2 regions of the uncultured Arcticibacterium sp. genome follow, and region 1 is predicted to be linked to the other one. Evidence: riboswitches for the same ligand, from Rfam matches in the RefSeq annotation. Region 1 holds a riboswitch; the other holds the start of a gene.
What was found. A riboswitch is a leader RNA that binds a small molecule or an ion and turns the genes downstream of it on or off. The one in region 1 is predicted to bind cobalamin.
Positions count from the first base shown of each region.

Region 2: another riboswitch for cobalamin. It lies ahead of AADJ06_RS08305 (TonB-dependent receptor); the one in region 1 lies ahead of metE (5-methyltetrahydropteroyltriglutamate--homocysteine S-methyltransferase).

Region 1 is NZ_CAXHZC010000010.1:136,901-152,344, forward strand. Features, by position in the region: gene AADJ06_RS21210 (isoprenylcysteine carboxylmethyltransferase family protein) at 1-234, shown strand, start outside; gene AADJ06_RS21215 (BatA domain-containing protein) at 221-2,299, opposite strand; gene AADJ06_RS21220 (glycosyltransferase family 2 protein) at 2,324-3,061, opposite strand; gene AADJ06_RS21225 (YciI family protein) at 3,324-3,674, shown strand; gene AADJ06_RS21230 (sigma-70 family RNA polymerase sigma factor) at 3,705-4,955, shown strand; gene AADJ06_RS21235 (hypothetical protein) at 4,945-5,160, opposite strand; gene AADJ06_RS21240 (PepSY-associated TM helix domain-containing protein) at 5,182-6,309, opposite strand; gene AADJ06_RS21245 (TonB-dependent receptor) at 6,324-8,666, opposite strand; gene AADJ06_RS21250 (DUF6607 family protein) at 8,797-9,705, opposite strand; gene AADJ06_RS21255 (DUF6686 family protein) at 9,710-10,042, opposite strand; gene AADJ06_RS21260 (HmuY family protein) at 10,046-10,642, opposite strand; gene AADJ06_RS21265 (hypothetical protein) at 10,675-11,385, opposite strand; gene AADJ06_RS21270 (TonB-dependent receptor) at 11,418-13,490, opposite strand; cobalamin riboswitch at 13,741-13,877, shown strand; partial or broken gene metE (5-methyltetrahydropteroyltriglutamate--homocysteine S-methyltransferase) at 13,986-15,444, shown strand, end outside.
Region 2 is NZ_CAXHZC010000002.1:357,570-373,013, forward strand. Features, by position in the region: gene AADJ06_RS08260 (UvrD-helicase domain-containing protein) at 1-3,193, shown strand, start outside; gene AADJ06_RS08265 (HD domain-containing protein) at 3,443-4,906, shown strand; gene AADJ06_RS08270 (hypothetical protein) at 5,018-5,593, shown strand; gene AADJ06_RS08275 (TraB/GumN family protein) at 5,680-6,504, opposite strand; gene AADJ06_RS08280 (hypothetical protein) at 6,567-7,193, opposite strand; gene AADJ06_RS08285 (hypothetical protein) at 7,535-7,933, opposite strand; gene AADJ06_RS08290 (DUF2851 family protein) at 7,987-9,258, opposite strand; gene pyrF (orotidine-5'-phosphate decarboxylase) at 9,579-10,403, opposite strand; gene rfbC (dTDP-4-dehydrorhamnose 3,5-epimerase) at 10,478-11,014, shown strand; gene AADJ06_RS08305 (TonB-dependent receptor) at 11,100-13,040, opposite strand; cobalamin riboswitch at 13,120-13,316, opposite strand; gene AADJ06_RS08310 (phospho-sugar mutase) at 13,422-15,185, shown strand; gene AADJ06_RS08315 (histidine kinase) at 15,187-15,444, shown strand, end outside.

The DNA.
Region 1 (15,444 bases):
GCCAAAATGAGACACCCGATGTACACGGCGACATTGATGATTTTCTGGGGATGGTTTCTTTTTAGCAACACGTATCAAAACTTAGCCTTTTGTACGGCCAATACCATTTATATTTTGATAGGAATTTACTGGGAAGAGAAAAAGCTCTTGAAACTTTACGGTCAAAAATACGAGGACTATAAAAAGAAAACGCCGATGCTTATTCCACGACTTAGAAACCCTAACCTTTCATAAACCGAACTAACAGCACCTCAACCAATAGAAAAGCTAGAGCAGCATATAAAAAGTATTTCCATAACTGAACCCCGAAATTTTGCTCCGCAAACGTACTTACAAAGTCTCCATCTTTAATATTGTCAAAAACGGTAACGTTTGGCTGCTTTTCAAAAATGGTTCTAAGTTCTTCTGGCGTATAATTTCCCATTCTTGATTCTTTTGAATCATGGTTTAAACCTAAAATGGAGTGTTTCACACCATCTACTTGTAATTCATAAAAGCCCGATTCTAATTCTTGACTCTCCGATAACTCTACTGAAGAGGGTAATTCTAAAAGTAATTTATTGCCACGTACTTGCTGAATTGGCAATATCTCAAAATCGTCTTTCTTTAGGCTATAAACAGCATTTTTGGGAGCATCCGCAAAAGGAATCACCAAAGTACCCGCATTGAAATTATAGGCTAATTGCTGCGGTTTGATGCTTAATGCCGCCACTTTGAACAGTGTGGGAACAAATAAAGCATGCTCTGGAAAATTGCCGTAGGTCATGTTTAATGGCGAAGCTAAAAGATATAGCGAACCGTTTCCAAAATCCGTTTTACCCAGAAAAGCCTTCCCACTTTTTAAACTCAATAATTTATCTCCTAAACCCGTCCAAGAAATGGTAGCTTGTGCCTTTGGCAAATTCACTACCGCAGCTGAAATAGATTGCTCAAAAACATCCGCAAAAAATGGCATATTCTTATCCGGCACCTCTAATTCCACCTGCTTGCTTACAGCTATAGAATCTCTTGCCGCAGTCAAAGTATTTAAGCCTAAAGAAGAAACCAATTCTTGATACGTCAATAAATCAGGATTTTCTCCAGGTATTAAAAACAAACTTCCGCCGCCTTTTACAAAATCTATAAGCGAACTTTTAAGATTCTCCCCTATTTTATTTAAGCCCTCTACCACCACTAAATCCGCTCCACTAACTTTGGCTAGGTTGACATTACGAATGCTGTACTGCTCAAAATTAAATAGACTGTCGTCATCATATAATTTAGCAATATAATCCGAAGCCGATTTTTGTTCAAAAAGGTGCAAAATACTAATAGCAGGAGAAACATCCACCACAAAATACTGCTCATTATCAAAAGTGATTGGTTGGTCGTCGAAGCTTACCGACCCCATGTGCTGCCCCTTACTTCTAACAGTGAAGTTAAAACTAGCAGTAGCATAACTTTCTGGACTTACAGAAACAGATGAAGTAGAAGTTTGCACCCCATCTATCATCAGTTTAACAGGCATTTTTTCAATAGCTTCATTCCCAGAATTATATACTTTAACGTTCAATAAAGCATTTTGCATCTCTCGAATAAATGGCGAAGAAAGCCATACAGAATCTACAAAAACGTTTTTTGAAACGTCTCCCTGAACGGGCACTAAATAAACTTGATTGCTACTATCAGTCTCTAGATTTAACAAATCGCCTACGGTGCTCTTTTGAAAATCAGAAAACCAGAAGAAATTATTCCCCTCTTTAGAGGCTTCTTTTTCTGCCATTCTCATCTGTCTTTTATAAACAGATGTAAGGCTTCTAGCTTCTGGCGAAAACCTTACTCCTGTAAGGCGGTCTCGTACTTTGGTAGCACTATTGGCAAATTGATCTTCCCCTGAAAAATCATTGGTAGTGAGCTGAATATTTTGCTGATTTTTAAATAAAGCCAATAACTCGTCAATCTTAACCACCGCCAAATCAATAAAGCGTTTATTGTCTGTGGTGTTTTGCATACTGAGCGAATTGTCCAAGTAAAGGCCATTGATACCCTTGGCTGTACTGTTTGCACTTAAACTATTTTGAGCAGGTAAAAACGGCTGGGCAAAAGCCAAAACTAAAGCTGCCAAAAAGAGCATTCTGGCTGCCATAATGAGCCATTGTTTCAGCTTCCTGAAAGAAGAAGTTTCGGTTTCTACTTTCTTAAGAAAAGCTACATTAGTAAAATACACTTTCTTAGTTCTACGGAAATTAAACAGGTGAATAATCACCGGCACCGCTAGCACCAACAAACCCCATAAAAGCCCTGGATTTAAAAACTGCATATACTATTGTAGGTTTATCCTTCTTTAATTTTTTTTCATGTAGTCGCCTCGAGAAAAGTACTTTTCAATAAAACAGTACATCAAAATGAAGAAATAACGGCTACCCATTTCTTTTATTTTCAATTTTGACTCTCCATACTTTCTATTCGTCCAACTGTTTGGTACTACCGCGTAAGAATAACCTCTCACCATAGCTTTAAGCGGTAGCTCAATAGTTAAATTAAAGTGAGGCGACATAAAAGGCTTAAGCCCATCCATGGTTTCTCTTTTATAGAGTTTAAAGGCGTTAGTGGTGTCATTATAATCAATTCTCATCAACATTTTGACAATAAAATTAGCCACTCTATTTATTACCTTCTTATGTTTTGGGTAGTCTATCACCTTACCACCTTTAATCCATCTGCTACCAAAAACGCAGTCTACATTTTTTTGCTGCATGGTTTTATAATACTTCACTAAATCTTCTGGGTCGTCTGACATATCCGCCATAAATACAGCTACGCAATCTCCAGAAAAACGCTCTAAACCATACCTCACAGCATAGCCAAAGCCATTCGGGCCTTCATTAGTTTCAAAAACTAGCGTTGGTATTTCCTTTTGAAGTTCAGTTAAGACCTCAATGGTATTGTCTTTAGAATTATCATTAGTCACCCATATTTCATGGTCAATCTCATGCTTTGACAAAGAACTATACAAAGAGCTCAGTGTTTCTGGAATAGATTCCGCCTCATTATAGGCTGGAATTACAACGCTTAATTTCATGTAGCAAAAATGCTGAGAAAAGCTGATTATGACAATTTAGTTTCAGAGTTTTGGACGCTAGCTTTTAAATCTCTTTACATTTATTGGATGACAAAATTTATTTTTTATGGTATTTCAAGTTTAAAAACCAAAACAGCACTCATAAAACTCTAACTACTAACACACTAAATTATTTTAGAAAATAATTTCAAATTCTTGTCCAAATAAAGCATCTGAGCTCGTCATAACTCCGAAAGATGTTTAAAACTAAAAAATAACAATCATGAACACTTACTTATTATTATTTAGAGGCGGCGATTCTACTTTAGAAACGTATTCTCCGGAAGAACAACAGGCTCATATGCAAAAATGGTTTACTTGGATGGGCGGCCTGTCAGAGAAAGGTTTAATGCTAGGGGCTGAACCTTTACATCAAACTGGAAAAACAATAGCAGGGAAAGATAAAGTGGCTTCTGATGGCCCATATATGGAAGGCAAAGAAATGGTAGGTGGTTACCTTATTTGCAAAGCTGACGATTACGATGCTGCCGTAAAAATCGCCAATGATTGTCCCGTTTTAGAATTTAAAGATGGCAATGTGGAAGTGAGAGAAATTCAGGTAATGAATATGTAAAAGACCGTCATCAATACTTCTAACACAAATATTGAACAGTTAACAGACCATCTTTTCAGACAAGAATCTGGGAAGATGGTTTCTATATTGACCAATATTTTTGGTGCTGCCAATTTAACCCTGGCCGAAGATGTGGTTCAAGACACCTTGATTCAGGCTCTAAACACTTGGAAACTAAAAGGTATACCTGAGAAACCTGAGGCTTGGCTATTTAGGGTGGCTAAGAACAAGGCCATTGACCAAATAAGGAAGAACAAACACACTGAAAGTTTTGACTTTACCGATAATAAAAGACAACTCCTAAACTCAGAGTATACCTTAAATGTAAGTCTTGAAAACTACTGGAAAGAAGAACTCATTGAAGACCAGCAACTCAAAATGATGTATATCTGCTGCTCTCCAGAAATTAGCCCTGAAAGTCAAATAGCCTTGATTTTAAAAACACTTTGCGGATTTAGCACACCAGAAATAGCAAAAGCATTTCTCACTTCAGATGATACCATTTCAAAACGGCTTTACAGAGCAAAAAACTACTTCCGAGAGCATAAAACCAAATTTGAACTTCCTGCAAGCGAAGAGCTAAAGGAGAGAACACTAAAAGTTCTCAATGCTATATATCTTCTCTTTAATGAAGGGTATAATTCCAGCAATAGTAAAGACTTAATACGAAAAGACCTCATTCATAATGCCATTATGCTTGGCAAACTTATAAATGATAACGAGCTCACTAGAAGTCATGAAGGGCAGGCACTATTGGCTTTGATGTGTTTTCATACCGCTAGAGAAGATAGTAGGTTAAATCCTGAGGGTAATATTATTTTGCTAGAACAACAAGATAGAAGTTTATGGAATAAGGACTTAATAAACCTCGGAATTCAATACTTAAACATGGCCAGTAAAGGAGACAGCATAAGCTCTTACCACATAGAGGCGGCTATAGCTTATGAGCACTGCAGGGCTGTTAATTTTAAAGAGACCAACTGGCAAAGTATTTTAACACTTTACGACCTCCTTTACCAAAGCAATAAATCGCCCATAGTAGCATTTAACCGTGTTATTCCTTTTTACCAAATTCACGGAGCAGAGAAAGCTTTAAAAGAACTAGCTAAAATCAAGGAGCTAGATAAGTACTATTTGTACCATAGCTTCAAAGCACAATTGCTCAAAGAAATGGGTAAATCAGACAAAGCCCTTACATCTTATGAGAAAGCTCTTTTATTAACAGATTCTGAGGTGGAAAAGGCGGTAATTCGTGGGAAGATGGACAAAACTAAGCTTTGATGCGTAAGCACAAATCCTTAAAACCTGCCTTTTCTAAGGCACACCTTAAATCGCATTCTTTAAGATTACAGTGTTTGATAAGGGTAATGTCATTTGTGAGGCAGTCTACCCCAAAAGAATTTACACCAATATTGGCCAATTCTTGTTTTAATGCTTCTAACCTTTCCGGTGCTACGTTTTGATTCTTAACCTGAATTTTAATCATGTGAAATACATTTTCTAAGACTTACTGTTCAATACTGTTCTTCTTCTTTTTACCAAGCCACACTAAAAAACCAGTTACAGGTAAACTAGCACATAAGATAGAAATAATAAAGGCCAGAATCTTACCTGGTAAGCCAAAAATGGCACCCACATGGATATCATAGTTCATACGCATTAACTTTTCGGCCACGCCAGCATCTTTTAACCTTCCATAAACATGATTAACAGAAACCTCCTCCATGGTGTATTGGTCAAAATACCTATAGTCTGTGCTCCAATACATGTCTTCTTTATAATTGGCATTGGCTGCAATAGCCGAAGTGTCAGACTCTGGTGTATGGACTTCCAAAGAGACCGCATCAGGATATTCTTGAAGCATTTTATCCCATACTAAATCTATGGCTGGCCTTTCCGTAATTTTGCCTGAAAAAGCTGTAGAGGAAGGTGTGATGTATAATAGGTCTTTGTCTCCACCCAAGGTTTTATAATAAGCATTAGCAAACCACTGGATACCAAAAACAATACCCGTGGTAACCAAAATCACCGCAAAAACACAAGAATAAAACCCCAGGATATTATGTAAATCATAGTTTTTTCTTCGCCACTTTGTGGAATCTTTCCAACGGAACCAAAAGCGTTGTTTGGCCGCTGACTTATTCTTAGGCCACCAAAGAACAATTCCTGAAATTACCATCAGCAAAAACAACAAAGTACTGTAAGAGGTAACTGGCTGCCCAATTTCTGGTGGTAGCCACAAATAGTAGTGCCCATCAAGAATCCAATGAAAAAAAGATGCTTCGTGGTCTTTAGTCTCAATTATGGCACCGGTGTATGGATTATGATATACCGAAAAATAATACTCCACTGGCTCAAACGCATAATAAATGGTTTCTACGCTCCTACCCTCTCCCGGGTAATTTATGGCATGCAAATGATGGTCTGGATATTGGGTTTTAGAAATCTTTTCGAAAACAGAAGGAGGCAGCACATCCCTATCTTCTACCTTACTAAATCGAAAGTCTTCTGTGGCATCTAAAATCTCTTTTTGGAAAGCATAAAAGCTCCCAGTAATACTGATTATAAACACCACTAGCCCGGTGCTTAAACCGAGCCAGAGGTGTACTTTTCCAATTTGCTTTTTAAATTTCATGAATTAGTATTTCCCTAAAACTTATAACGAATACTTAAGCGTGCGTTTCGGTTTGCTTCTGCTTGCCAATAGTAAAACTCACTCCATGTATAATAAGCCCCCGAAATTACATCGGCATTAAATAGGTTATTTACATTTAATGCTATGCCAAACTTATCAAACTGATAAGAAATAGCCCCATCAAACTTAGTATAAGAAGGCATAGTAGGGTCAATAGAAGAATCATAAGCGGCATACCATGTAGAACGCCCAGAAGCATGAGATGCTCCAAGAGATAAACCGAAACCTTCTAAAGAACCACCAGTGGCAGAATACGAAAACCAAGCGTTTGCAATGTGTTTATCCGTCCCAGGGAGTTGACGGTCTACCATGTCACTTTCTGTATCTTTCGAGATTTTGGCATCTGTGTAAGCATAATTCATGGTTACATCTAAACCGGTAAATAGTTGCCCCCTCAGGTCAAATTCCAGTCCAGAGGTTTTTGTTTGACCTAACTGAATAGAGAAATACTGATGCTCAGGATCTGAAGTCAAAACGTTATTCTTGGTAATTTGATAAGCTGCCAAACTCGCCGTCCATCTTCCATTTAACATTTCTTTCTTAATACCAATCTCTTTATTTGCCCCTGTTATTGGGTCAAATTTTACATTGTCAAAAGATGCTCCAGCTTGCGGGACAAATGCCTCATCATATACAGCATATAAACTTGTATTTTCATTTAAAGAATAAGATAAACCTACTCTTGGTGTAAATTTCCCAGCTTCCGTTTCTCCAGAGTAAGGGTCACCATCTCTGGTGGTAGTATACCTTCCTGCTAGTGTTAGCCTTACTTTATTATCTAAAAACCTCATTTCGTCTTGAAGGTAATACGCCGTATACAAATTACTGTAATGAACACCTCTCTGGCGTACATCTAATTCACGGTCAAAAACCGTATAACTTGAAGCCGGAACTGTTCCATAAACAGGATTATAAACATTAAACCCTGTACTACCTTCTATGGCTCCACTTTGACTCCAGTCGTGATAGAAGTCTTTATCTCCCATATCCAGTCCTGCCAAAATACGGTGCTGAAGGTTTCCTGTATAAGCATCACCATTTACAAAAAACTGCCCCACTCTGGTTTGTCCTAGAATATCCCAGTTAGACTCCGCACGTAATAAAGTATCACCATTAAAGCCAGAAGGCCAAAGGCTACTACCTACTTGGTCAAAATGTAAGTAAGAAAGCTGTCCTGTGAATTTCCAGTTTTCGTTTATACTATGAGAAAACGTAATTAAGGCCGACTGGTCATTTATAGTAGTAGGCGACATATTATTCTCTAGCGTACTAGCACTGCCTGGGAGGTCTCCTAGACCATTTGGAGAATATATATAGTTAGAGCCTATTGGAGACATTTTAACAAACTGATAATTATACTCAGCCGTTAAAGAAGTGCTAGGGTTAATTTGATATTTGATAACTGGTGCTACAGAAACTCTATTATTGTACTCGAATTGTTTTTGCGTACCTTTCATTTGACCCATCAAGTTAAGGCGATACTGAAGTTTACCATCTTTACTTAGTAAACCATCAAAATCTAGTGTATTTCGGTAGGTACCGAAACTGCCTACAGTCATTCCCAATTCTGCTTTTTTATAGCCTGTAGGTTTCTTAGTTACCACATTATAAAAACCACTTGGCTCGCCTGCAGCCATCATAAAGCCAGCAGGCCCTTTCACAAATTCTATCCGCTCCACCATACTCATATCCTCAGTAAGTGGCCCCCAAGTTTCGGTTACGTTCATTCCATTTCTAAAAGATGCCACCCTGGACCCACGCATTACGATTCGGGCATAGGTTTCCCAGTGTTCAGACATGGTAGCACCACTCACATTCCTGATTACTCCCTCTCGCATATCAAAAATCTGCTGATCTTGTAGAGTTTGGTTGGTTATAACCTGAATGTTTTGTGCCACTTCTAGCAGCGGAGTTCGTAAACGTAAGGAAACGGAAGGATAATCCGTCACGTATTTACCAGGATTAGCCGTGACCAATACTTCTTTTAATTCATTGGCATCTTCTTCCAAAATAAAATTAACAATTACCCTTTCACCATCAGAAATTGATAAGTCTTTGGTTTGCTGTTTCAAACCAACAAAACTAGCTATCACTGTGTAAGTACCAGCTTTCACATCTTTGATTTCATAGTCCCCTTCTTCATTGGCTGTTGCCCCCCTTGTACTCCCTTTGAGGGTAACATTCACAAATGACGCCGGCTCACCATCAGACGTCTTCACTTTGCCCGAAATAATTCCTTGAGAAAAAACTACGGCAGGCAGTATTATTAAACTTATTAGAGATAAAAGTTTTTCCATTTTTTATTGATTTTTTGGGTTTTGAGTAAGGCCAAAATGAATTTGGTAAGTAAAAGCCGAAGAAAAAGAACACTCAAACGCTCACTTCTCCGGCATTACGATTCTAAATCCAATTTGACCTTACAAACAATTAGATTCCTTTTTCAAAGACAATAAAGTCCTTTAAAACGGCATCAAGTTTTTTCTTATTCTCAGCGGAGCTAAGATTCTCTTTATTGATATTATAAAAGAAGCTTCCAAGACGCTGGTCATCTACTTTTGATTTAATAGTGAAGCTTTTATGCTCATTTTCTACTTTATCCCAAGCAGCTCTAACATCTTGCCAGTATCCCTTGTTCTTTTCCCACCATGCCTTAGTGGCAGCACATTTACTCATATCTGTGCGTACGTAATCATTATAACCTTTTTCAGAAGCTAATAAGACATCCTCTTTGCCTTCCGCTCTAATAATCTTGTCGTTATCTTGCTCATGAAGGTACCCTTTATCTGTAACATGAATTCGATTTCCTCTTTTCATGACGTTATAATCTTTTCTGTGAGAATACTCTCTTCTAGGCAGAGCCGCATCTGCTGTACTTTCCCATACCGACTTACCATTTATATGAGCCCACTCTCCCGTACCAGCATACCTTAATTCATCTTGCGTACCATAGACTTTTTGTGTCCATCCATTCTTAAAGTTTGAATTAGAGATATTGCTATATCTAAAATCATTGGCTGTGTTAAACGAAAGTAAATGTGGGTCTCTGTATGTCCAGTCTTCACGCCAGTGCTTCACCACCATGGTGTCATTTATAGCTAAAAGGTGCTGAATAACCACTTTATTAGCAGACTCTTCCACCACAAACACATACTCTGTAGCATGCTCTAAGTACCTATCATGAAACTCATAAGCGGTATCAGGTGCAAAAGTCTCCGCATATTTAAATGTAATATTCATGCAGCCACACTGCCCTTTGATAGCCTCTATATCTGCTGATTTTTGAGCAGAAACTACAAAAGAAAGGCACAATCCTAATAATAAGAAAAGGTTTTTCATTGTTCTATTTTTGATTAATTATCTCGTTTACTTCCAGCATCAGCACAGACTCATTTATCATTCTTTTAAACTCCTCATACTCGCATGCTGTAAAGGCAAAAAAGGTATTAGCAAGGGGTGTTTGGAAACTTATAGTTTTACCTCTTCCTACGGGTTTCTCCATAATGTATGTGCCATATTCTACATCCACAATAGCCCCCAAACCTCGAATTTCTTCCTCCTTTAACAGAATGAAAATATTTTCAAAAACTAGGTTATATCTATCGCAGCCATTGCAATAGCCAACATAACCATAAGCGGATTTACTGATAATATTTAATGAGCTTTTTTGACACATAATTTATTCAAATTTGGTGGAGCCGTCTGGCTGATAAACGTATCTAAAAGTATAGTAACGACCAGGAGATGTCCCGTCATAAGTAGCAGGTGCACCTTTGTAATAACTTAGTACTTCTACTTTGGCATAGTTTCCAGAAGAGGTTTTTACAAAAATCACTTTTCCTGCCACAGGCGAAACTTCATGATTGGTAGAGTTATAGTTATACCATCCATTACCTGAACCTGAGGGAATGGCAAGTCCCTCGGCATCGTCAGATTTCATGGTCAAAGTAGCCGGAACCTCTGAAAAGTCGGCATAAATACCATCTGCCACACCAGCTTCTGCAGAACCCGGCCCAGATACCCCACCATTAACAATAATACTGGTGCTTTTAAAAGCCAAATCCCATGAAGTGCTAGCAGAATCTGCAGTACTTAAAATACCATCTTCAAAACTAAAAAAAGTATAGTGACCTGTAGGAGCGTCTGACGGGTTGGCTGCCAAATCACTTACAGTTTCAGAAACCACTGGCTCTGATGCTACTACATCATCTTCCTTTTCGCAAGAAGCCAGACCTAAAAAAAGTGTACAAATAGTTAGAAATTTAATCGTGTTCATTGAAATTATATAGTTTGAATTTTTACTCTTAATTAATTGATTACAAATGTCATATCACATTTATGACGTATAGTTTCGTAAGCTTTCCCTTTGAAAGTACCTGGCACTTCTTCTATCCACTCGACTTCTGCCAGGTAAAGACCTTTTCTATTAGGCTCTACGCTTACAAAACCAATTTGATTTGAAAACTTATCTTGCAGCCAGCCCTCAGGATTCACCACTCTTATTTTAGTTTTATTCATTGGTTTACCATCTTTCATGGCATATAGCTCCACATTATTGGCATTGATTTTACAGAAAGTATCTAGGTAAAGTAGCTGGTCTGCTGCCGATTGATTTTCTCCAATACTAAAACCCGTTCTTAGGTATTGAATTGGCCTTGTAATTCCTAGTTTATGCTTATGCCAGTCTTGCACCTCTCTGGTATCATTTAAACCAAGTACTTGATAATAGCCCTCACTCTTTGGCGTATACGAACCCTCCCATCGGGTATTCGTCTGTGTCATATTCACTTCTAACTCTTCTCCATCGGGAGATATCACCGTCACTTTTATATCAGCCATTTTATCCAGTCGGCTTCCTACTTCCCTTATTTGCGAAGCATACTCCCCATAGTAAAGGTGAATCTGTACGGGTTCGCCTATTGCGGCGTTTTCTGACTGCTCTAGCTCAAACCAATAACCATGAGCCTGTGTTAATAATGGACATACCAATAGCATGACTAATTGCCCTATTTTTTTCATTTTTATTTATTTTACTTTTTGTTTAAATCCTTCTAGATAGCATACCTCATTCGTACCCAAAACTGCCTTCCAGCTTGCCCAGGCTGATATTGAGCATTTTTAAAGTTCAGTACATTATCAATTCCCGTTTGTGCTGTCCAGTTTTTAATAGCTTTTGAAAGCGACGTATTTACTACTAAAAAACCTGGTGCATATTCGTCATCTATATCAATAATGGCATTGCCGTTTTGGTCACTAAAGCCGTACCTCCCTCTGTAGATTCCGCGTATGTTAAAACCTAGCTTGTCATCCGTTTCATAGAAAAACTTGAGGTTGGCAGAGTGTTTTGACCTATTAAGTAAGCCACCGTAGTCACGGCGACTTACTCTTTCGGTTTCGAGGGTTTCCGGGTTACGTCTATACAAACTTCCCTCAGATATTTCAGTAAGTACAGATTTGTCTTTGGCCTCTAGGTATTGATATCCAGCACTAACTTTAAGGTATCCGCCGAAGGAAACATTGAAATTTTGATTAGCATTAAGCTCCACACCCTGTGTGAATACCTCCGCTATATTTCTGTAGCTATAGACATTCTGTCCATTAGTTTTCTGAGCTACAGGAAAACTTTCAATAAGGTTACTTACGTCATTTCTAAAAATGTTCAAAGTGGCTGTTCTCCCCTGATTGCTGGTGAAAAGTAAGCCAATATTGCTCGCTAAAGAGCTTTCTGGATTTAGTAGCCCAAATGTGGATGGGTCTGTGAAAATAGTAGCTATTTGACCTTGTGTTTGCATTTCAGCAATATTTGCTTCTACTTCCTGCGAGCCAAAAACACTGTAACCTGCCACGGCATTGGTAAAATTAAGGTACAGCTGTCTGAAGTCAGGAGCCTTATAGCCTACCCCTACCGAGCCTCTTAGTTTCAATTGAGAATTAAGCTTATACATGGCAGCTAGCTTAGGCGAAAACTGATTTTTATAAGCCGAGTGAGCATCATAACGGCCACCTACATTTACCTGAAATTTATCGAAGCCATAGAATTCATACTGACCAAAAACATACTTGGTGTTAAACTTTTTGAGTTCATCATACCGAGTGGCTTCTACGGTCTCATTCACCATTCCGGCACCAAAAAGAAAGAAATGTTTTTCTGCAAAAGAGAAATCAAGAATAGCCTCTGGCCTAAAGAAGGTCTGATTAAAATATGATTCGTCATAGACACTATTATCGCTATCATAAGTCAGCAGTGATTCTGTTTTATAAGATGAGCCATATAACCTCGCGGTCAAACCTACGGTACTTGAAAACTTATGCTTTAAACTGGCATTAAAATTCTTGTCATTAACAGAACCAGTCTGGGCAATTAACGCAGAGCCATCCGTTTCTTCAATTTCATAACTGCCAGACTGTGACTCTTCAAATAACCTCCCAGATAGTTTCAGCTTAGTTTTATCGCTGAAATCATAGTTTAACCTTGGCTGAATGGTGTAATTATCAAAAGGCGAAACGGTATTCCCTACGGTTTCTGGTGTAAGGTCATAACCTCCCGATGAGTAACGATTAGCGAATATTGAAAAGCCTAGTTTATCTTTCTTATAGTTAGCCAAAGCAGACAAGTCCAAGGTATTATTGCTTCCATACCTAGCATAAACATCCCCTCCTATTTTGTTTGGCTGCTCTGTTATAATATTTATTACGCCTGCTAAAGCCTCAGAACCATAAAGGCTAGATGAAGGCCCTTTTACTATTTCTATTTGTTTGATATTTCCTACGGCCAATCTGCTCAACTCCAATGTACCAGCCGTTCTCCCAATTAAAGGCTCACCGTCTACTAATATTAGCGTATAATCTGGATTAAAACCTTGTAACTGAACGCCATTTCCGTGGTCGTTTACTACAAAAAGGCCTGTTTGTTCTGCCAAAACTTCATTAAGCCTAAGAGAGCCCATTTGCTGAATTTGCTTTTTCTCAATTACCGTAACCGGCATAGGTAGCGAGTTCAATTGACGTTCACTTTTAGTAGCCGTTACCACTACCTGCTCCAAGTCTTTCTCCAGAAGGCTATCTAGCTGTGCTAGCCCTGTAAATGGTAATAGAAGCAATAGGAAAAAGGAAACTCTTGGCATTTGTTTTTATTTAGTCTTATTATAAATAATGAGACAAATGTATAAGTGTTCTTTTTACACTCCAAGCTTATTTAGAATTATTTTAAATAATAAATTCTACTCATTAAGAAAATATCGAAATACCCAATTCGTCTATTATGCAAAACGCTTTAAGATATTATATCTATCAATTACTTAAATTGCAGGTATATAATCTACATATTTTACAAACTACAGTTGTTTTATCTTTTTAGATTACTAATTTTGACGCGAATTAGATATAGCATTTGGTTTCTGCTGAGAGGCAGACTTAAAAAGGAATCATGTGAAACTCATGAACTGTCGTGCAACCGTAACCGGCCTAAAAAACTGGAAGTCGAGATACTTGCCACCTGCTATTGACAACATGCTTTCACGACTAAGGCATAGAGTCAGGTATACGAAAATGCTCATTTTCGTGTACTTACTTCTTTAGCGGAAAGTGTACTCAATGAACATTTTTAAAAATTCAAAAGTATGCTTAAAAACAATTTAGGATTTCCACGAATAGGAAATCAAAGACAGCTCAAAAGAGCTTGTGAAAAGTACTGGTCTGGTAAAATTTCTAAAAGTGAACTTTTAGAAACAGGCAAAACCATTAGGCTGGCCAACTGGCAACTTCAAAAAGAAAAAGGTATTGACCTTATTCCCTCAAACGATTTCTCTTTCTATGATCAAGTTTTAGACCATAGCCTCATGTTTGGAACTATTCCAGAGCGGTTCAAAGACCTCAACAAAACAGACTTATATTTTGCCATGGCAAGAGGTTTTCAGTCGGAGAGTCAAAACCTGAAAGCCTGCGAAATGACTAAATGGTTTGACACTAACTACCATTACATAGTCCCCGAATTTCAAGCTTTTCAGACCTTCCATTTGAATGACGCCAAGGTTATTGATGAATTTATAGAGGCAAAGAATGCAGGAATAATAACCAAGCCTGTATTGATAGGGCCTATCTCCTATCTGCTTTTAGGTAAAGTAAAAAATGCCGACTTTAATGCCCTCAGCCTTATTGATAGACTTTTGCCAGTTTATTTAGAACTGCTGAATAAACTCCAAAAAGCAGGTGCAGCATATGTTCAAATAGATGAACCGTTTCTAGGACTAGATTTAAATTTCTTCCAAAAAGAAACTTACAGAACGGTTTATCATAAAATAAACAATGAGCTTCCCGATTTAAAAATCATACTGAGCACTTATTTCGAGGGCATTGAAGATAATGCACTAGCCGCTTTAAATCTTCCAGTAGACACCCTGCACATTGACCTGAAACGAGCTCCTGAGCAACTAGACAATATCCTTGGCAAGGTTGGTCCTGACCTAAAATTGTCACTCGGGATAATTGATGGAAGAAATATCTGGAAAGCAGATTATGAAAAAGCTATTCAAATTGTACAAAAAACAGTGAAGCTACTTGGTGAAGAAAGAGTCATGATTGCTCCGTCCTGCTCGCTTATTCATGTACCCGTTGATTTAGAAAACGAAACAACCATTGACCCAGAAATTAAAGACTGGCTTGCTTTTGCTACGCAAAAACTAATTGAGCTAGACGAAATAGCAACCATTCTCGCAGCCCCTAATTCTCATCTTTTAGCCAAAAACACAGCTTCTATTACAGGCAGAAGCATTTCTTCCAAAATCCATAAGCTTGCAGTAAAAAAGCGAAGTCTGGCAATAACAGACAAAGAACTAAAAAGAAATGCGGTTTTTGAAGAGCGTAAAAACTTACAAAAGTCTCACTTAAATCTTCCTGAATTTCCTACCACCACCATTGGTTCTTTTCCGCAAACCAAGGAAATTAGAAAACTCAGGGCTAATTTGAAGAAAGGAATCATTACTGCAGAAAACTATGAAACCGAAATAAAGCTACATACTGCCGAAGTTATCAAGTGGCAGGAGGAACTGGGCTTAGATGTGCTGGTACATGGCGAATTTG
Region 2 (15,444 bases), on a different contig from region 1:
TTCAGCTGGTTCGGGTAAAACATTTACACTGACCAAAACCTATTTGCAGCTCGTTTTATCGTCTGCCAGTCCCCATTATTTCAAACAAATATTGGCCATAACATTTACCAATGATGCTGCCTCAGAAATGAAAAGCAGGATTATTGAAACCCTGAAAGAATTAGGAGGGCCCGAGGAAGGGATGTCATCTAAAACAAAGGTTACATTAGAAGTACTCAAAGAAGATTTGCCAGACCTGCATCCACAGCAATTACAGGCAAGAGCAAAAGCGGCTTTTGAACAAATACTGCAAGATTATGCTGATTTCAATGTCAAAACTATTGACAGTTTTGTCAATCAATTGGTAAGTTCTTTTGCCCTAGATTTGGGCTTGCCTTATAATTATGAGGTGGTTTTAGATAAAAGACCTTTGCTTTTAAAGGCCACAGAACGTGTTTTTGACAAAATAGGCTTAGTAGGACAAGAACACCTTACAGACTTGATTGAGAAGTTTGCTTTGGAAAAAGCAGATGAAGGGAAAAACTGGCAAATGCTTCTGCCCAATTTAGCGGGCTTTGCCAATAACCTCTTTGACGACCAGTTTTATAGCTTGATTCAAAAGAATCAAAATCTGAAATATTCAGATTACCTGAAGGTCAAACAACAAATCAATAAACACATAAAAGTTACTCAAAACACTTTCCTGCTTATAGGCAGACATGGGCTTGACCTTTTAGAAAAAAATGGGCTAAGCATTGACGATTTTGCTTATGGTAAAAATGGTTTTGCTTCTATTTTTATTAAGGTTGCCAATCCCAATTCTGATATTCTTAACGATGTTTGGGAGCCGGGTATAAGAATAATTGATGCAGTTGAAAATGATAAATGGTACGCTGCAAAATTAGGGACTGACAAAAAAGCCACAATAGATGCTACCTCGGCAGCTTTAATTAGCTGGTATAATCGTTTGATAGCTTTTCTAAAAAAAGAAAAACCAAAATACCTTCTTTTAAAAGAAGTAAGAAACCACCTTGATAACCTGGCCTTACTAGGAGAAGTTAGAGAAGAATTTGGCAAACTTTTGATGGAAAACAATATGGCGTACATCACTGATTTTAATCGCCGAATAAATAAAATAGTAGCAGAAGAGCCAGTTCCATATATTTTTGAAAAACTTGGAGAAAAGTATAATCACATCTTAATTGACGAATTCCAAGACACCTCTGACATTCAGTATTTTAACCTCCTCCCATTGATAGAAAATGCTCTTTCTAAAAACCATTTCAATATGCTGGTGGGTGACCCCAAACAGTCTATTTATAGGTGGCGAGGCGGAAAAGTGGAGCTCATGATTTATGTGTTAAATCAAAATACAGATGCTTTAAAAAGCAACGAGCTACTCTCTGATAATCAGCGTTTTTCTATTGACTACACCACCGCCATGGTGCAGAAAGAGAACCTTCAGAAAAACTTCAGAAGTAAAAAGGAAATTATAGCTTTCAACAATGACTTTTTCACCAAAATGGCAGACCAATCGTCAGAAGAAATCATAAAACTGGCTTTTGAAAATAAAACCCAAGAAACGCACGACGGCACTAAATCTGGAGGGCATGTGGAAATGTCTTTGATAGAAAATGAGAAAGGTCAAGAGCCCATTGACGAAGTAGAATGGACTTTAGCACAGATTGACCAGAAAATAAAAGAGACGCTAGAGGCAGGCTATCATTATGAAGACATGGCCATTCTTTGCAGGAAAAAACCGCATGCAGCAGCCATTGCAGAGCATTTAATCGCTAATGGCATTAATGTAATCTCGGCAGATTCACTTTTACTAAAAAATAGTCTCGGCATTTCGTTTTTGATAAGTCTTTTAATGGCTTACCAAGACCCTAAAAACAAAGCAAAACATGCAGATGCTATTTTGCTGTATCACCGATATAAAGAATTAGAATTTCCGACCGATATTGACTTCAGAAGTAATGAACTTAACTGTTGGGATTTTTTACAATCGCAAGGAATAACGATTGACCAGAAAATTCTTGGGGCATTTGGTATTTATCAACTTACCGAATCTTTTGTGAATAAACTGGGCATGTTTGAGGACCATGCTTTGCTTCCGTATTTGTTTGCGTTTTTTGACATTGTTCAAAATCACATCAAAAACGATGGAAATAGTCTTTCTGATTTCTTGCAAGCTTGGGAGCAATCGAAAGATTCTTATGCGGTAAGTGTGTCAAAACAAAACGCCATAACGGTGTCAACCATTCATAAATCAAAGGGACTCGAGTATCCTGTGGTGATAGTGCCTTTTGCAGGCTGGAGTACGGTACCTATAAATCAATCCACTTTTTGGGCAGATTTAGAGCAAACAGGTTATGATGAGTTAAATACAGGAACTAGTATTTTAAAAGCGGCACCGCTTCCTTACAAAAAAACCTTAGACCTTACCTTAGTTAAAGACCAATATCAAAGAGAGCTAGAGTTTAGTAAACTGGAGGCCTTAAACATTCTTTATGTGGCTTTTACCAGACCTGTCGACAGGCTATATGTTTTAGCTTTAGCTCCAAGAAGTTCTGACAACAGCACCTATCATTTTTTAAAGAATTTTGTGGTTGGAAATGGAATTGAAGCTGTTGATAATAAATACATAATCTCTGAAGGAGAAACTAATACCAGTAAAAAAACTGAAGAAAACGAGCATGAAAGCCATATTCTAAACAAAATATATAGCCGAGAAAATTTAGGTAAGCTAAAGCTCAAATCGAACTTGGATAAGGTTTTCAATGAGCAAAATCAGCGTGACCAAGGGAATTTAATTCACACGCTCTTTTCTGAAATAGGCATGGCGACCGACCTTGACCAAGCTATTCAGAAACTACAGTTTGACGGACTTATTCTGGAAATAGAAAAAGCCGAATTAAAAGTCGAAGCCGAAAAAATACTGCAAAGCCCTGACCTAAAACACCTTTACTCAGGAAATATTTTGGTGGAAAACGAGCGAGATATTTTGGTAAAAGACGCCGATATAAGTCGCCCAGACCGTGTGGTTTATCAAAATGACAAAGTCACCATTATAGATTATAAAACAGGTAAAAAACAAAACTCACATAAAACACAGATAAAGCATTACGGCGAACTATACCATCAAATGGGCTACAGCGATGTTGAATTGTTATTGATTTATTTGAATCCTTTGGAGATTGTGAGGGTTTAAGTGTCGGGTGCCTGATGCTGGGTGCGGATGTCGGGTGTCTGTTGCTAGGTGTTTGATGTTTTTTGTTGAGATGCATGATGTAAGCCTTAAAATATAAATGTATTTGCCTAAAACGAATGAAAAGCTAAAAGCAAACAGCCAATAGCTCACCGCCAAAACCCAAAAAGCCGTAAATTTGCGAGAGTAGGCGATGAAGGACATCAAACATCTATCATCGTGCATCAAACAACGGACAACAAGCAAAAAAAATTGAACTTCAAAGAACATCTTCTACAATTTCCTATTTTCACTACGCTTGGAAAAGCAGCCGACGACTTGGGTTTAGAGACCTACGTGATTGGCGGATATGCTAGAGACCTCATACTAAATAGGCCAAACAAAGATATTGATGTGGTTTGTATTGGAAGCGGCATTGCTTTAGCTACTAAAGTGGCAGAAGCTTTAGGAACTGATACACCGCTTAATGTTTTTAGGAATTTTGGTACAGCTCAGATTCCTTTTGGCGATTTCGATTTGGAGTTTGTGGGAGCTAGAAAAGAGTCATACCGAAGTGATTCCAGAAAACCAAGTGTGGAAGATGGTACTTTGGAAGACGACCAAAACCGTAGAGATTTCACTATCAACGCCATGGGTATTTCGCTGAACCAAAAAAACTTTGGTGAGCTGATTGACCCTTTTGATGGTTTGGGAGATATAGAAAGAAAAACCTTAAAAACGCCGCTAGAGCCCGGCATTACTTTTTCTGATGACCCACTGCGTATGATGCGTGCCATTAGGTTTGCTACGCAATTAAACTTTGACATTGAAACTGAGACTTTTGAGGCGATAGCCGCCATGAAAGACCGTATTAGTATTGTTTCGCAAGAAAGAATCACCGACGAGCTGAATAAAATTATAATGACGCCCGTGCCGTCTTACGGTTTCAAGTTGCTCTACAATACGGGTCTTTTGAAAATCATTTTTCCAGAAATGGAAGCTCTGCAAGGTGTGGATGTGATAGATGGTAAAAGGCATAAAGACAATTTTTACCATACGCTACAAGTACTTGATAACATTTGCAAGTCTTCTGATAACCTATGGGTGCGTTGGGCGGCTATTTTGCATGATATAGCTAAACCGCCAACTAAACGTTTCAATCAAAAAATAGGTTGGACTTTTCATGGTCATGAAGATTTGGGAGCCCGCTGGGTCAAAGGAATTTTTAAACGAATGCGACTACCGCTAGACGGTAAAATGCGGTCAGTAAGAAATTTGGTAAGACTTCATTTAAGACCTATAGCTTTAGCCAAAGAAGGAGTTACTGACTCTGCTTTAAGAAGGATTCTTTTTGATGCTGGTGATGATTTAGAAGACCTCATGAAGCTTTGCAGAGCCGACATCACCTCTAAAGATGCCAACCGAGTAAAACGCTATTTAAAGAACTTCGACCGCGTAGAAGAACTACTAATCGAATTAGAAGAGAAAGACAAACTAAGAAACTTCCAACCCGTTATCACAGGCGAAATAATCATGGCGGCTTTTGGTTTGCCACCGTCCAAAGAGGTAGGCGTTTTAAAAGTGGCTGTAAGAGAAGCGGTACTAGAAGGCGAAGTACCAAACGAACTAGAAGAAGGCTTTGAATTTATTAGAAAGGAAGGCGAAAAAATGGGCTTTCAGCTAGATAAGACGTTGGAGGAGGTTTTGGCCTTTGTGGCGAAAGTGCAGGAAGATTAGCACCACCTTTAGGCAAGAGGTATATACCTAACACACAAATCAAGTCTAAAAGAATAGGGTTTTATTTCACGAAAACCGTGAAGAAAAGAGTCAATCAGCGAAAAATAAAGCATGAAATTCATAGGAAATACATTAGACTTTACCCCTAGTTCTTTAGTTAATATACTTTGTGAGCCTTTTTCTATCAACATCAAATTACCTAAAAATCAAGAGCTAAGGCATATTTCCCATTTCAGAATAGGAAACCTATATACCGACAAAGGAAATGAAGTTAGCACCATGCAAATAATTGAAGGTGCCTATGATTTAGAACTTGTGACAAAAGACGACAAGCCTAAATTAGTCTTTGGCGTACACCCTCCTACTCAGGTCCTAGACCACTTAAAAATACCTCACTCCGAATTCATCCCGCACTACAATTGCTTTGGTTTCTGTTTTGCCAATGCACTATATCGTATTACCGACCCTAGTCAAATTTTGGCTGATGAATACGAAGAATGTGCAGAATCAGAAGCGATTGTGGTCGTTTCTTTTGAGAAAGGAAATCCCGTTCATGCAGCAACTAGAAAAGAAGGGAAATACATAGCCAAATCAGGCGTAAAAGCACTGGAGGAGTTTAAAACGTATCATGCCGCTCTTTTGGGAATACCTTTTGATGATTTTAGGTTTTATAAAGCGGTGGGGTAGAAAGTAAGTTCTTTGCTTAAATTAAATCTGAGATAAACCCTGTTACAATATCACATCCAAAATAAACGAGAATCTTCAGTATGCCCTTAGTTCCTATTCCTTTTTTTACCATAATAGGCTTCTACTTTAAAACCTTCGCTTCTAAGTAGATTAATTATGCCTGTCTCACCCCCAAAATGAGCCGCTCCAAAAGCGAAAAGAGTAGTTTTTTTACTCATTATTTTCACCATCCTTGGCAGCCATGTTTTATTTCTCTTTACAAGTGTATTATAAACTTCTACACTATCCATTTCTGAAACCACAAGCTCATATAGCTTTTCGATATCTCCATTTGAGTATAATTTTGAGGTTTCATCATACAAAATCTTTCCCGCTTCCTTTAAAGAATCTATCTTATCCAAACTCTTTATTAAAGCTACAAATCTTCCTCTAACTGCCTCATCATCGTAATGAAAACTATCTATTTCAAAGTGTTCAGAAAAACTTTCAATGCCAAACACCGGAAGCCTCGCTCCAATAGACAAGTTTTTTATCATTTGTTCGACACTTGACGTTATGCATTTAGTCTTTGGATAGTAATAAATAGCTTTGACAAAAAAATCAGGGCCAAGGTTTTTAACTTGAGAAAAATCTACACTCTCATAGGCATATTCATTATAGGCGTCTTCCAGTTTCAAAATTTCCGCAGGACTCAGGTATTCTGAGATAGCCTTATTACTAGGGTTTACAAACTTCTCTAAATTTTTAAACTGAATAAGTTTTTCGGTGTTAGTGATTTCTAGAACAGTCCGTGAACAAGATGGTAAAATCTCCTTTAATATTCGTAAATCGATATCCCTTTCACATGCGAAATGAATAGTCCCATAAAGGTAAGAGGGGCTTGACAATCCATTCCCAGTTATCTTGAACATTAAGCTATTGTCTTTCTGAGCAATAGCTTCTATACTAATTAAGAAGAGTACAAATAAAATTCTCAAGGCATCCATAAAGTCGCACCAAAACCGCTAATAAGTGAGTTAATGAACATTTCTTTTCTAACCATCCTGTAGTAAACTACATGAACTTTTAAAACAATTGGAATTATTTCAATCGGAATATCAGGACTCAAAAATTTAATCTGTTGCTTATCAAACTCAACATTTATACTATGGTCCTCTTCTGAACCTAACATACCCTTCTCTCTTAAATCAAACTGTTCAATAATTTCCAATACCTCTTCTACTTCCCAGCCTCCTTTAACCTTTTTAATCTCATAATACTTATCTAAGTAGGACAAATAAAAACTGGGTTCGAAATAAGAAATAAAGCCTAACTTATTATTAAGACTATCAAGAATAAAAAAGGAGCTTTCTCCAAAATCACACCTTCCTATTTTAATTCTCAACTTAGTTCCAAAGTAAATTTCAGACTCTTCTTTCTTAGATTCCTTGAGAGTCAAAAGCTTTTTATCTCCATTTACTACAAAGAAATAACTATTACTAAGTCTTTTAACAAAAAGAGAATCGGAATCAATAAAAGACGCGAAGCTAGTCTCTTGGGAATAAGATACTTGAAAGGAAATCACCAAACAAAAAATAAAAGCTATGGTATTTTTGAACATCTAGGGCCTTCTTAAATTTGCTGGATACTTAATGAAAGAATGATTTAGTTTTAAACTTACAAACTCTTAAAGACTATTACTAAAATCATAACCAGTCTAAGCTGGAAATAAGTTTACCTCAAAACTCCTTTAACTTAAATTCAACTAGTAACATCTTTTTTTCGTCTGTTTTAAATCCATGCTGCTCTGCAGGTGTTCCCGCTAGGCGAAGCTTATAACTTCGTCAGGGTGTTCTTAAGCCTCTGGCTTACATTGTAAATTATCTATTCCTTATCCATAAAATAACTTGAAATAGTGCGGCTAGGTTAAGGTCGAATCAGGCCAAAATGTTTGTATAAAACCTAAAACTCCCTCTCACAAACCTTACAATAATGCTTAGGCTTGCTAGATATTGATTTCCAAAAGCCTAGTTTTTCTATGTAAGTGTCCTCATTGCCGCAGTTTGAGCATTCTTTTAGTGTGCCCTTATAATCTTTCCCTTTGATTTTTACTTCCTTACCAAAGTTGCTTTGGACTCTACCGTCATCTATTTCTTTCAGTATAGCCTTGGCGGCATCTAAATCTTCTTCCCTTACCTGAAGCTTAATACCACCAATAGCATTAGAAACCACTGGGTCGGCAGAAACTGTTTTCTGGTCTTTTAATAAATAATAAATACCAGCATCCTTAAACCGTGGCTCATAAAGCATGGTTTCAGAGTCGTAGTAAAAGGTTTTTATCGTGATTAGTTTTTCTTTCATAGTGTTTCCTTTATATATTAATTTAGCCTTACTAAAGGCCGTTTATTTTAACCCTACCTCAAAATCCCAATACCTACCCCGCAGGAAAGACATTTCCTCTTTTGGCAAAATTCATTATAAAGTTCTATGCTTCCTTGGCTGTCAAACATCGTTTTAGTTTCCAAATCTATGCTGTTCCAAAACTTGGTGATTCTGTTTTTCTCAGCAGGTATTTCTTCTAAAAGTCCCAAAGCTTTTTCTACCAGTTCATGATTATCAATTTGTTTGGCATAAGCCACCAAAACAGGCACTGCAGTATTTATAATCAAATTATGAATAGAAGAAAGTCCAATTCCCTTAAAGTCTCGACTGCTCTCTTTACCAAAATGATAATGTTTTCGCCAATATTCAGAAGGCTTGGCCTGAAAGAATTTCACTAAAATCTTAAAGTCATGACTTTCTATCAAAGTAGAAAAAAGGCTTTTGGACTGTGTCAATAAAGAAGCGATTTGACTTAGCCGCACTGTAGGGAAATTAGCAGGTCTTGTTCGCATAAATTTCCATGAGGCGGCCTTCATTTTTTCATCTACCAATCCGTGCTTTCTTGCTAAAAACTCAAATTCAGTTTTTAACTTTTCTCCATATTCATCTAAGTCAACCACTAGAAAACCGGCCATACCAAAAAGCAAAGCTTCTGTTTTAAAAATAGAATTGGCATATTTCCGAAGCACTTTAAAAGGTAGTTTTTCGGCTAAACTCAGAAACGCCTCATTATTGAGTTTGAAACCAAAGTTTCTAAGTAAAATTTGATACGTAACCTCCTCCCAGTCGTTTCCTAAATCCTCAAACCTTTGAGTTATTTCTTCTCCTTTTCTCTGCATACGCTGCATCAAAGCTTTCTCTAGCATAGAAAACTTCTTAATGTCAGGCACTTTTTCAAATTGATGGAAACATGGAATTTCGTCTTGCCCGTCTATCAAATTTTGGTATTGATGTAATAGAGCCAGATTAGTATTTGGCTTCAAAACTAAAGTAGGAATTGGCTTGTCAGCTACATTCCGAATATCAACATCATGCTCCCAAACAACGTGTAATATCACATTTTCATAAGCTGCATCATATTGGTGTTTATGAAGATTCCAGTCGGAGGCTTTTAAATGAATTTCTACGCTTCCAGCCCACTCCACCTCCGCTATTCTTACACGTGCCTCTTTAAAATCTGGACCAGAGTCGGTATTGTGAAAGCCCGTTTTTAGTACAGTGATTTCTTCCCCATTCTCAGTTTGTAATATAGTTTTTTCAAACTTCTGATATTGCCAGAGGTAGTGAAGGAAATCTTCTTTCATTGAGTGATTTTTGATTAATAGCTTTATAAAAATATAATAAATTCCTTATAAAGCTATCATTAATTCTTTGCTGTATCTGCTACAGCCAAAAACTTGATAACACTAGTCAAACAAACGGCTTTTGAAAACCTTTGCCCTTGCCGGGCTGGCAACCGAGAAAATGCTCTAAAACTTAAATAGCCACTGAAGGTAAATATTTGTCATGATTTTGGTAGGCTGACCAAAATAACGCCAAACAAATTCACACTTATTTAAATGCACGAGGGGTTTCACCCCTCGCTACTAATATATCGCTCCTCTGGAGCTTAATCAATTATTCTCTAAAGATACTCATCTAACAAACCTGCCATTTGAACCTGAAGTTTCTCAGCTTCTTTGGCGGCTGATTGACTAAAATCCTCTCCATTTGATGCATATATAATACCTCTGGATGAATTGACTAATAGGCCGCATTCCGCATTCATACCGTTTTTAGCTACTTCTTCCAAGCTTCCACCCTGTGCTCCTACTCCCGGAACCAGTAAGAAATGATTAGGGATAATTTCTCTTATCTCCTTTAATAAACTGGCTTTGGTAGCACCCACCACGTACATCAGTCTTTCAGAGTCTGCCCATTGAGAGCTTGTTCTTAGTACTTTCTCATAAAGCTTCTCGTCTCCTACAGATAGCTGTTGAAAATCCTTACTTCCTGGGTTAGATGTCAAAGCCAACAAGATAACCCACTTTCCATCAAAGTCTAAAAAAGGCTTTACAGAGTCTTCTCCCATGTAAGGTGCTACTGTAATGGAGTCAAATGACATCCCAGAGGCCGACTGGTCAAAGAAAGCTCTTGCATAAAGCGAAGAGGTATTTCCTATATCTCCTCTTTTGGCATCGGCAATGGTAAAACAGTTTTTAGGAATGTACTCCAATGTCTTTTGTAAACTCTCCCAACCCTTAGGACCCATGGCCTCATAAAAAGCGATGTTGGGTTTATAAGAAACGGCAAACTTTTCAGTAGCGTCTATAATCTGTTTATTGAATTCAAAAACAGGGTCTTTTTCTTTCATCAAATGTGACGGAATTTTCTTGATGTCGGTGTCTAAGCCCACACACAAAAAAGATTCCTTGCCTTTAATTTCTTTAAAAAGTTCTTCTTTTGTCATTCTTACAGTTTTTGAATCCTCAAAGTTATGAGTAATTGGCTATTTTTGCGGCATCTTTTCAATAAAGCATATAAATGGAATTTAAAAGGTCAGAGATAGAAGGTTTAGTAGAGATTCAGCCACGTATTTTTGAAGACGCTCGAGGTTATTTCTTTGAATCGTATCAATACGATTTATTCAAAAAGAATGGTATTCCGGAAGTATTTGTTCAAGACAATCAGTCTTATTCCGATACGGGTGTCTTAAGAGGCTTACATTTCCAAAGAGAACCTTTTGCTCAAGGAAAATTAGTAAGAGTAATCAGTGGCAAAGTATTAGACGTAGCGGTAGACATCAGACCTGAATCTCCTACCTACGGTCAACATAAAACGGTGGTTTTAGACGCTAAATTGAACAATATGTTCTACGTTCCTGCTGGATTTGCCCATGGTTTTTATACCATAGAGCCCGCTATTTTCTCGTACAAGTGTACAAACCTTTATGATAAAGAAAGCGAAGGAGGAATCATCTGGAATGACCCTGAATTAAACATTGACTGGGGAGCGGAAAAGCCAAACGTCTCTGAGAAAGATTTAATCTTACCTCTTTTTAAGGATTTGGCTAAGAGCTAAATCCGCTTATCAAAAAGTATTGAATAAAAGTTCAATATTAAGGCTGTCTCATTTTATAGATGAGACAGCCTCTTTTTTTATAAATCTAGTTATATGCTAAACCTATTTTAAAGTTTGACGGGCGAGCGTTATACCCATAAACTTCAGAATAATTTACATTAAAGATATTTGACCCAGCTGCAAAAACCTTAAGGTTTGCCTTAATGGAATAGCTTACGCTCAAGTCAATTAAAGAATATGAATGCAAATCAACCGCAACTGTTTGGAACAAATTAGAATCATAGAAACCATCTGTTCTTTTTCCCACAAACTGATAATCAAGAGCCACTGTCATTTTTTTACACAGACTTAAAGCAGCACCTAAATTAAGAGCATGTTTAGGTATTCTTATCAAATTATACTCTTGGTCTTCTTTGTCTAAAAGGCTGTTATACCCATCTAAAAAAGTATAATTACCATGTAATGAAACTGGACCAACTTGCTGACTAGCTGACAATTCTACACCACTAGTTTGCTGTTCATCAATATTAACATATTGACCGTAAGGTGGCGTATCAAGAGACAAGAATGTCACTTTATCCTGATTTCTTCTGTTAAAATAAGCTACCGAAGCTGAACTTCCTTTTTCAGCATTATTGTATTTAAACCCTAACTCTAGGTTTCTAGAGGCCTCAGGTACTAAGTCTAAATTCCCGTAAGGAGAGTATAATTGATAAAGCGTTGGGTTTTTATAACTCGTAGCTAAAACCCCAAAGACCGTAATCATTTGATTGGCTCTGAAATATGGATTTAGCGAATAAGAGAAATTTGCTCCATATTCAGAGTGTGAATTTAATCTTCCACCAAGCTCTATGCCCACTTTTTGATTGGCAGAAATATCAACAGCCGAGTAAACACTAAAGTTATCAATCTTGGTGTCATCATAAAGAAGAGGCACATCTTCAAACGGTCCAAAAGCACTTACAGAGTAGTATGTTTGAGCAATGCTCTGATTTCTCAGGTCAGTGCCAAGAAGAACTTTAACATCTTCGCTCACAAAAAACTGAGCATATAAGTCGTAGAAATTTGACTTACTTCCGAAGGTAGAATACGAGTATTTTGCAAAAGCACTTTCCGCCACAAAACTAGAATCATCTTCAAAGGTTCTGTCTACTTGAGAAGTATGAGCATTAAAATGCAACTGAAACTTTTCTTTTACCCAGTCAGCTCCTACTCCTACTTGAAAGTTTTCAGAGTTAAAAACATAGTCTTTTTCATCTATCAAAGCACCAGCATCTAAGTCGGCCATATAATCAGTTTTTCTTCCGAAAGCTCTCACGGTAACTTCGCCAAACTTTTTTGACAACTGTGCATTAAGGCTATTACGGTCAAATCCGTCTTTTTCTGCTGATAGTGAGTCAGAAACCGTAGCCGAAGAAAATCCATCACTTTTAACTTTATTATAACCAAGATTATAATTAAAGCCGCTTATCTCTCCATTCACACCAAGCCCTAAATCAAGTGTATTAAAGCTACCATAAGAAAATTTTCCGTAAGGTGTAAATGGTTTTTTAGCACCTTTTTTACTAATAAAGTTTATTACTCCTGCCACGGCGTCAGAGCCATAAAGTGTAGACTGACCTCCTTTAAGAATTTCAATACGCTCAATAAATTGAAGATTGATAAGGTTAAGGTCATAATTACCCTCCGTAGAAGAAGGATCATAAAGCGGAACTCCATCAAGAAGTATCAATGTTTTGCCAGAGCTAGCTCCCCTTAGAAATAAACTTTGGTTACTGCCTAATGGCTGTCCAGAACCTACTACATTAATACCAACTTGCTTTTGTAGCAAATCAGAAACCGACCAACCGGCGTGAGCTCTAATTAAAGAATCTCCAAGAACAATCATGGACTTGCCCAACTGTGACGACTTCTGCGGTAATTTGGTGGTAGTTACGTTAACTTCTGCTAACTCAGTTTGAGCCATTACGGAGGCACTAATTAGGCATACGCATAATAATAGGCTCCTTCTAAAAAATGTAAACATTAAAAAATAATTTGTTCAGCGAACTAGCTGAAATAAAAAATTAGACTTCCGCTCATCAATAGTCATTCACCGTAACTAGTTGAAAAGAATATTTTTTGGCAGGTCTCCTGGCTTAGTGTCACTTGATTTTTCCTTCCCATCATTTATCATGACAGTGGACAGCGGTTTCAAGTATAGACACCGAACAGTTGCGGCGACAGCTCATGCTTTAAACATGATTCCCTCTTAGGCAAATTGGATATTGAATCCAAAAGCACCAAAAACTGCCGCAAAACTACTCTATTTAATATCAAAGTTCTCAATAAATTCTAAATGTTTTTGAATAGCAAAATGGCTTCTATATCTTGTCTCAATTATTTCAATAAACGTTAATACAAAGCGATGCTAGAAGAACTAAATTTAGACAAAACGGCAGAAAAGAATATAAAGAAGTGGCTCAAGGGAAAATATGATGACGAAACTAAAGCTACTATCAATAAATGGATAGAAGAGAAAAACATTAGTCAACTGACCGATTCGTTTTATAAAAATTTAGAATTCGGAACTGGTGGTATGCGTGGAGAAATAGGCGTAGGTTCTAACAGAATGAACAAATACACGGTTGGTGCTGCCACACAAGGCTTAGCTAATTACATAAACAAATGCTATCCAGAAGGTGAAGATCTAAAAGCAGCTATTGCCTATGATAGCAGAAACTTCTCTCCTGAGTTTGCTCAAATTGCTGCAGACATTTTCTCTGCAAATGGAATTACGGCCTATGTTTTTCCAGAACTCAGACCTACACCACAGCTATCTTTTACAGTAAGAGAATTGGGTTGTCAGGCTGGTTTAGTAATTACGGCATCTCATAATCCTAGAGAATATAATGGTTATAAGGTTTATTGGAATGACGGTTCTCAGGTGGTAGCTCCGCATGATAAAAACATTGTGGATGAAGTAAATGCTATCACTACTATTAGTAAAATTAAGTTTAGAGGTATAAAAAAACGACTTAAAACTATAAGACCTGCTTTGGATAAAAAATATTTAAAAGCAGTTAAAAGTATAAGCGTATCTCCAAGAATAAATAGAAAGCAGTCTGATTTAAAAATAGTATTCTCCTCTATTCACGGAACCGGTATCACTATGGTACCTGATGCTTTAAAACAATTGGGTTTTGAGAATGTACATATAGTAGAAGAGCAAGCTAAACCTGACGGCAATTTCCCTACAGTGGTTTATCCTAACCCTGAGGAGCAAGAAGCTATGAGTCTTTCATTGAAATTAGCTAAAGAAATAGATGCAGACTTGGTAATGGCAACAGACCCAGATGCCGATAGAGTAGGAATGGCCGTTAAAGACCCTTCGGGCGAATGGCAACTTCTTAACGGTAATCAGGCCGCCAGCCTTATCGTTTTCTATTTATTAAAAGCTTGGAAAAAAGCCAAGAAACTGACTGGTAAAGAATATGTGGCCAAAACTATTGTTACCACAGAGCTAATTGATGCCATGGCTGCTAAAGCAGGTGTTAAATGTTATAATACACTTACTGGGTTCAAATACATAGCACAGGTTATAAGAGAAACCGAAGGAAAAGAAACGTTTATAGGTGGTGGTGAAGAGAGTTACGGATACCTTATTGGAGATAAAGTAAGAGATAAAGATGCTGTAGCGGCATGTGCTATTATAGCTGAGCTAACTGCTTATGCAAGGCATAATGGCATTAGTCTGTTTGACTTCCTTGCAGATATGTATAAAGAATATGGCTTCTTCTATGAAGGACTTATCTCTGTTACTAAAAAAGGTAAATCTGGTGCTGAAGAAATACAGCAAATGATGGCAGACTTTAGAGCAAACCCTCCTAAGGAATTAGCAGGAAGCACTGTTATCAGAATGGATGACTACAAAGCCTTAACACGAACTAATTTAGAGTCTGGTGAAGCTGAGGATATCCCAACTGGCTTAGGCATTGAAAGCTCAAATGTGCTTCAGTTTTTCACTAAAGATGGCACTAAGTTTACATGTAGACCATCTGGAACCGAGCCAAAAATCAAATTTTATGTAGGTGTTAAAGGGGAATTAAAAGATAAAACTCTTTTTAAAGAGACCTTAGAGTCGCTGAAAAACAAAGTAAGCTCTATTAAAGATGAACTTGCTCTAAGTTAAGATGGAATATAGACTCTCTAATTTGACACTTTTTTTCTTTGGCTTATTGACCGTTTCAATGGCTCAAGAGAATACACAAATTAGGGAGTCTAATGTTTATATTGAAAAAGTAGAAATCTCTGGTCGTGCAGTACCTATGGATTCTATTCTTCAAACAGACTATTATCATAATAACTTAAAAGTATTTTTTGGCAATCAGTTTACTTTCCCAAATACCGGTCGTTACAGGCTTTTTAACCCTGATGTGGCTAGTTCCAAA